3 regions of the Neptunomonas phycophila genome follow, and region 2 is predicted to be linked to each of the others. Evidence: predicted binding sites of a transcription regulator. Region 2 holds the regulator's gene; each other region holds the start of a gene.
The links. Region 2 encodes sigma-54, which starts transcription at its own class of promoters, with help from an activator protein. Its sites were predicted from a motif close to TGGCACNNNNNTTGCTNT; they were not measured.

Region 1 (2,280 bases), on a different contig from region 2:
AATACACCGCCTTTAGTCAAGAACTCGCGGTCTGCATCCAATGCAGCCAACGCTTCTTCTAAAGAACTACAAACCTGAGGGATCTTAGCCGCTTCTTCAGCTGGTAGATCATACAAGTCTTTATCAGCAGCATCGCCAGGGTGGATTTTGTTCTGAATACCGTCAAGACCCGCCATCATCAAGGCAGCGAAGCACAGGTATGGGTTAGCAATTGGGTCAGGGAAACGCGTTTCGATACGACGAGCTTTATCGCTAGTAACGTAAGGAATACGGATAGAAGCAGAACGGTTACGAGCAGAATAAGCCAACATAACAGGTGCTTCAAAACCTGGAACCAAACGCTTGTAAGAGTTTGTACCCGGGTTAGTGATCGCATTCAGTGCTTTAGCGTGCTTGATGATACCACCAATGTAGAACAACGCTGTTTCACTCATACCCGCATACACATCACCAGCAAAGATGTTTTTGCCATCTTTAGTCAATGACTGGTGAACGTGCATACCAGAACCGTTATCACCTACGATAGGCTTAGGCATGAACGTCGCTGTTTTGCCGTAAGCGTGAGCAACATTATGTACGCAGTATTTAAGAACCTGAACTTCGTCAGCTTTCTTAACCAATGTGTTTGCACCAGCACCGATCTCACACTGACCAGCTGTTGCAACTTCATGGTGATGAACTTCAACGTCTAAGCCCATTGCTGTCATTGCGTTACACATATTTGCACGCAAGTCATGCAAAGAATCAACAGGTGGTACTGGGAAGTAACCGCCTTTAACACGTGGACGGTGACCCGTGTTACCGCCTTCGAACTTGCTGTTAGAAGACCATGCTGCTTCTTCAGAAGACACTTTATAGCCGCAACCGCTCATATCTGAGTGGAAATGCACTTCATCAAAAACGAAGAATTCTGGTTCTGGACCAAAGAAAGCAGTATCGGCGATACCTGTAGACTTTAAGTATTCTTCAGCACGGTTTGCAACAGAGCGAGGGTCACGCTCGTAACCTTGTCCAGTCATTGGCTCAACAATGTTACAACGCACGATAACCGTTGACTCTTCAGCGAAGGGATCAAGTACTGAAGCAGCGTCGTCTGGCTGCAAAATCATGTCAGATTCGTTGATACCTTTCCATCCAGAGATAGAAGAACCATCGAACATTTTACCTTCTTCAAAGAAGTCGTCACCCATCTGCGTAACAGGAATAGTAACGTGCTGTTCTTTACCTTGGGTATCTGTGAATCGCATATCGATCCACTTAACATCATTTTCTTCGATTAACTTCAGAGTCTTCTCTGACATGTGGCTCTCTCCAATTTAGAATTTGCCAGACGCGTTTACGTAAAAACAGGTCCTAAAAATCGGCTTTTTTGCCGGTTGCTTTTAGGCAGCAAACTTCATGCCACACTCAACCCCCTTTAAAACAGGCATTAAGCGCACCCTTTTGACCATCAAACGCACCAAAAACAAACAAAACACATATTAAAGCACCAAAAAGATGCATAATGGCTTTTTAACGCCTTATAAAGGGTCATCAGCATCTTACTCTAACCTAAAAAAAAGTGCTTCCTTAAAAAACCTTTTTAATTGGTCAATTATTCAGCATCCCACTCGCAATTTACGTGTATAATGCGCGCTTTATTTTTAAATATAATCTGGGTACATCCACGTGATTGATAAGCTGAGAAACATCGCCATCATTGCTCACGTTGACCATGGTAAAACGACTTTGGTTGACAAACTTTTGCAGCAATCGGGCACCCTGGGCCGTCGTGATGAAGGCACTGAACGCATCATGGACTCCAATGACCAGGAGAAAGAACGCGGCATTACCATTTTGGCAAAAAACACAGCCATCGAATGGAATGACTATCACATCAATATCGTGGATACTCCAGGGCATGCCGATTTTGGTGGCGAAGTAGAGCGCGTATTGTCGATGGTAGACTGCGTATGTCTATTAGTTGATGCTGTTGACGGCCCTATGCCGCAAACGCGCTTTGTAACGCAAAAAGCATTCGATCAGGGCCTTCGCCCGATCGTTGTTGTTAACAAGGTTGACCGTCCAGGCGCAAACCCTGACCGTGCCGTCGACTTAGTATTCGACCTATTCGACTCATTAGGCGCAACAGATGAGCAGCTCGACTTCCCTATCATTTATGCGTCTGCGTTAAATGGTATTGCAGGTTTAGAGCACGACAACCTTGCTGAAGACATGACTCCTCTGTTTGAAGCTATCGTTGAGCACGTTAATCCCCCAGAAGTAGACGTTGATGGTCCG
Region 2 (2,280 bases):
ATGATATTAAAAAGACGATAAAACACCTACAATCAAAAGGTATTGGAGTCTTAATAACGGACCACAATGTCAGAGAAACACTAGACATTTGTGAGAAAGCCTACATAGTCAGTGAAGGTGTTATCCTAGCTGAAGGCGAGCCAAGCGATATACTGGCAAATGAAAAAGTTCGTGCTGCTTACCTCGGCGAATCGTTTCGACTATAAGCAACACCTCGTGTTTTCTGGAGTCTACTTGTAATTTATGAAGCAGTCATTACAGTTAAAAATGGGGCAACATCTCACGATGACCCCACAATTACAGCAAGCAATTCGCTTACTGCAATTATCGACACTTGATCTACAGCAGGAGATTCAATCTGCATTAGACAGCAATCCCATGCTGGAAACTAATGAAGACAGTGAAGACAATGCGGCTCCGCAGGACAACTCTACACAGAGCGAGCAGCCTAGCAATTCAGATCAAACCCCATCGGAATACACGGCGCAAACAACACAAGAATCGACACAATCTGACGACCAAGAACCCGACTCTTTTGACGACAAGTGGAACGATGACATCCCCAGTGAGTTATCAACCGATTCATCTTGGGACGACACTTACCAAACTAGCAGCAACACATCGAGCACAAGTAATCGTGACGATGACAGCTTTTTTGAATCGAATGATAGTGCCGAGGAGAGTCTCCAAGACCATTTGCTATGGCAACTTAACCTAACAAGGATGTCCGCAGACGACCGTTTAGTTGCTGAAGCCATTATCGATGCGATCGACAACGAAGGCTATTTACGCCTTAACATTGAAGAGCTGCTTGAAGACTTTAAACGCCAAGAACCAGAACGCTTCCAAGAAGCAGAACTGGAAGAGTTCGAAGCCGTATTGCATCGCGTACAGCAGTTTGATCCGCCCGGTGTAGCGGCCCGCGACTTAGGTGAATGCCTGTGCATACAATTAAAACAATTACCTGAGCCGCCTCCTTTGTTAGCGCAAACATTGAACTTGTGCCAACATTATATCCACTTACTGGGTAACCATGATTACAAACAATTGATGCGCAAGCTACGCATCAAAGAACCACAATTACAGGCTATTATTGAACTCATTCAAACGCTAAACCCGCAGCCGGGAGCAATGATTTCACCTTCAAAAGCTGAATATGTGATTCCAGATGTTTTTGTGGAAAAGCTCAAAGGTGTTTGGACCGTGCGCTTGAATTCTGAAGCTTCACCTAATTTACGGATCAACACTCAGTATGCTGATTTGATTCGCCGAGCGGACTCCAGCGCGGATAACACCTATTTAAAAAACCATTTACAGGAAGCACGCTGGTTTATTAAGAGTCTACTCAGCCGAAATGAAACTCTGCTAAAAGTTTCAAGTCAAATTATCGAAAGGCAAGTAGATTTTCTTGAGCATGGTGAAGAAGCTATGAAGCCCATGGTGTTACATGACATTGCCGAAGCAGTTGAGATGCACGAATCCACTATCTCACGTGTGACGACACAAAAATTCATGCACACACCTCGCGGAATATTTGAGCTAAAGTACTTCTTTTCAAGCCATGTCAACACCAGCGATGGTGGCGCAGCCTCATCAACAGCCATACGAGCGGTCATAAAAAAACTGATAGCTGCCGAAAACCCTGCTAAACCTTTAAGTGATAGTAAAATTGCTCAACTTCTCGATGAAGAAGGAATCCAGGTCGCTCGAAGGACGATCGCCAAATATCGCGAAGCGATGGGAATCGCTCCTTCTAATGAACGCAAGCGTCTGGTTTAATAACGATACGCATACGACTGAAGAGTCGTGCTAAGGAGACAATCTATGCAGATCAATATCACAGGTCACCATGTAGAACTGACTGAAGCACTGTCCGAGTATGTACACACTAAGTTTGACAAGCTAGAACGCCATTTCGATAACATCACTAACGTACAAGTGACCTTGAGTGTTGATAAACAGCGGCAAATTGCCGAAGCTGACATGCATATTGCTGGAGGCGAAATATTTGCAACCAGTGAGCAGCCGGATATGTATGCGGCCATTGATGCCCTGACGGATAAGCTAGACCGTCAAATCATCAAACATAAAGAAAAGCTCAAGAGCCATAAATAACCTTCTAATAACTAATTGAAGTCATATGCCCATAATTTCTCTGTTAACACCTAGCCGCACTCTACAAGCAGTAGAGGGCGGCAGCAAAAAGCGCGTGCTAGAAATGGCAAGCAAACTCATTGCTGAATCAGTCGGTGAAGAAGTCACACACGAACTTATCTTCAC
Region 3 (2,280 bases), 2.0 Mb from region 2:
TCGATATTACTTGGGAAGCCGTTGCTGGTAACGTCGATTTACTCGCCATTTCAGGTGGTACTAACAGTCCTTTTGTTGAAACAACACCCGGTAACGTAGATATAGCTGTTGTTCAGGGGGATAACTCATTCCAAGGCGCTTATCGTATGTATGCTTATCTAAATGATGAGCAACAATTGAACTTGGGTAAGGTTGTAGATCCAGGTGAGAGTGGTTTCTTGACGGATAAAACAGAAGTAGGCCCTATTGTTATCAAGTTTAACTCTACGACTGGTAAGTTAGCCGAAGTGAACGGTGAAGAAGTTCCTGATGGCGGCACAGCACCTAACATTACCATTCTAGGTGCAGACCCAGCTAACCCTAATGATACGCTGCTTGATAGTGATGTAGACTCGTTAGTGGGTGTGCAGCTTGATATTACAGGCTCTAGTCAGTTTGCATCCGACTCAATCGTTAAAAGCTCTTCGCAAGATGGTTATCCCAAAGGAGACCTGATTGGCGTGGCTTTCTCTGAAAACGGCGAGATGGTGGCTAGCTTTAGTAACGGTCAAACTCAAAAGCTAGGGTTGGTGTCTATCGCAACGTTCGCTAACCAGTCTGGTTTGCAATCAAGTGGGGATACCGAATGGATTGCTACGTTTGATTCGGGGGCAGCTGTGCTTAACCCACCAGGAACAGGTTTAAATGGTACGTTGACATCGGCAGCGCTTGAGCAATCGAACGTAGATTTGTCATCTGAATTGGTTAAATTGATTGAAGCACAGCGTAACTTCCAGGCGAACTCTAAAACATTAGAAACCCTGAATACCGTCACCCAGTCTATTTTGCAGATTTAATAGTAATTTAACGAATGACAAGGCCGCTTCTGCGGCCTTTCTTTTTTCTTGCCTTGTTTCATGCCTACAAACAACTGTTTGAACGGTTGGCACGCCCTTTGCTTTTGTCATAAGTAACGATAAAAAACGGCAAAGGTTTTCCGGTCTAACCATGGATAAATTAGTTTATATAGCAATGAGCGGCGCTCGCGAAAATATGCTTTCGCAACAAGCCCATGCTAACAATCTAGCAAATGCCAATACCTCAGGTTTTAAAGCAGACTTGTCTCAAGCCCGCGCAATGCAAGTTTTTGGCGAAGGGTTTGCCTCACGTGTTTATGCACAAACTGAGCGTCCGGCTACCGATCGTACAGCAGGTACTTTTATCAGCACGGAGCGAGAGCTAGATATTGCCGTTGATGGTGATGGTTGGTTTGCCGTTATAGGGGCTGACGGCAACGAAGGCTATACACGCAGTGGTGAGCTGCAGATTAATGCCGCTAATGAATTAGTGACAGGCAGTGGATTGCCGGTAATGGGTAACGGAGGCGTACCAATCGTTATTCCGCCCTTCGACCAAATAGACATAGGCACCGATGGCACAATATCTATCCAGCCTCAGGGTGAAGATGCCGTTGAGTTGCTCGTTATTGACCGCATTAAATTAGTAACGCTTGATCCAGCAACCAGCTTTAAAGGTCTTGATGGACTAATGCATGTGGATGCTAATGCGGTGCAGCCGCCTGATTTAAATTTAAAGATACGCTCTGGATATGTAGAAACGAGTAATGTGAATGCTGTGCATGAGATGACCAGCATTATTACCGAATCTCGCCAGTTTGAAATGAATATACGCATGATGAAAACGGCTGAAGAAGTGTCTTCAGCGGCTACATCTATCTTGTCGTTGAATTAAGGGAGGAGCTTTTATGCACGGTGCATTATTTGTCGCTAAAACAGGGTTGTCGGCTCAAGATACGTCATTAAAAGTTATCTCCAATAACCTAGCTAACGTCAGTACGGTTGGATTCAAGAAAGACCGTGCCGTATTTGAAGATTTGCTCTATCAGACAGTTCGCCAGCCAGGAGCAGAGACGGCAGAAGGTAATCAATTACCGTCCGGTCTGCAGCTGGGTAATGGTGTGCGTGTAGTGGGTACTCAGAAAATGTTTAGTACCGGTGAGATTCAAGTTACCGACGAAACATTTGATGTGGCAATTAATGGGCGTGGCTTTTTTCAAGTCACCATGCCTAACGGGGATATAGGCTATACCCGCAACGGGCAGTTTCATCTTAATTCAGACAATGAGTTGGTAACGGCCGAAGGCTATTTAATAGAACCTGCCATTACCCTTCCTGATGATGTGCAAAGCTTTACCGTAGGCGTGGATGGAACAGTCGAGGTCGTTGTTGCCGGTGACGCTACGCCCACTCAAATTGGTACCTTAGAAATTGCCGATTTCGT

Region 1: glnA (glutamate--ammonia ligase) is a predicted target of sigma-54. The motif match lies at 1,387-1,404, and genes of this name have one in related genera.
Region 3: BS617_RS02035 (flagellar basal body rod protein FlgF) is a predicted target of sigma-54. The motif match lies at 924-941, and genes of this name have one in related genera.

Annotation. Positions count from the first base shown of each region.
Region 1 covers NZ_MRCI01000005.1:30,793-33,072, forward strand. Annotated here, with positions in the region: gene glnA (glutamate--ammonia ligase) at 1-1,301, opposite strand, end outside; gene typA (translational GTPase TypA) at 1,669-2,280, shown strand, end outside.
Region 2 covers NZ_MRCI01000001.1:2,398,942-2,401,221, forward strand. Annotated here, with positions in the region: gene lptB (LPS export ABC transporter ATP-binding protein) at 1-206, shown strand, start outside; gene BS617_RS10900 (RNA polymerase factor sigma-54) at 244-1,779, shown strand; gene hpf (ribosome hibernation promoting factor) at 1,825-2,115, shown strand; gene ptsN (PTS IIA-like nitrogen regulatory protein PtsN) at 2,141-2,280, shown strand, end outside.
Region 3 covers NZ_MRCI01000001.1:438,629-440,908, forward strand. Annotated here, with positions in the region: gene BS617_RS02030 (flagellar hook protein FlgE) at 1-836, shown strand, start outside; gene BS617_RS02035 (flagellar basal body rod protein FlgF) at 988-1,731, shown strand; gene flgG (flagellar basal-body rod protein FlgG) at 1,745-2,280, shown strand, end outside.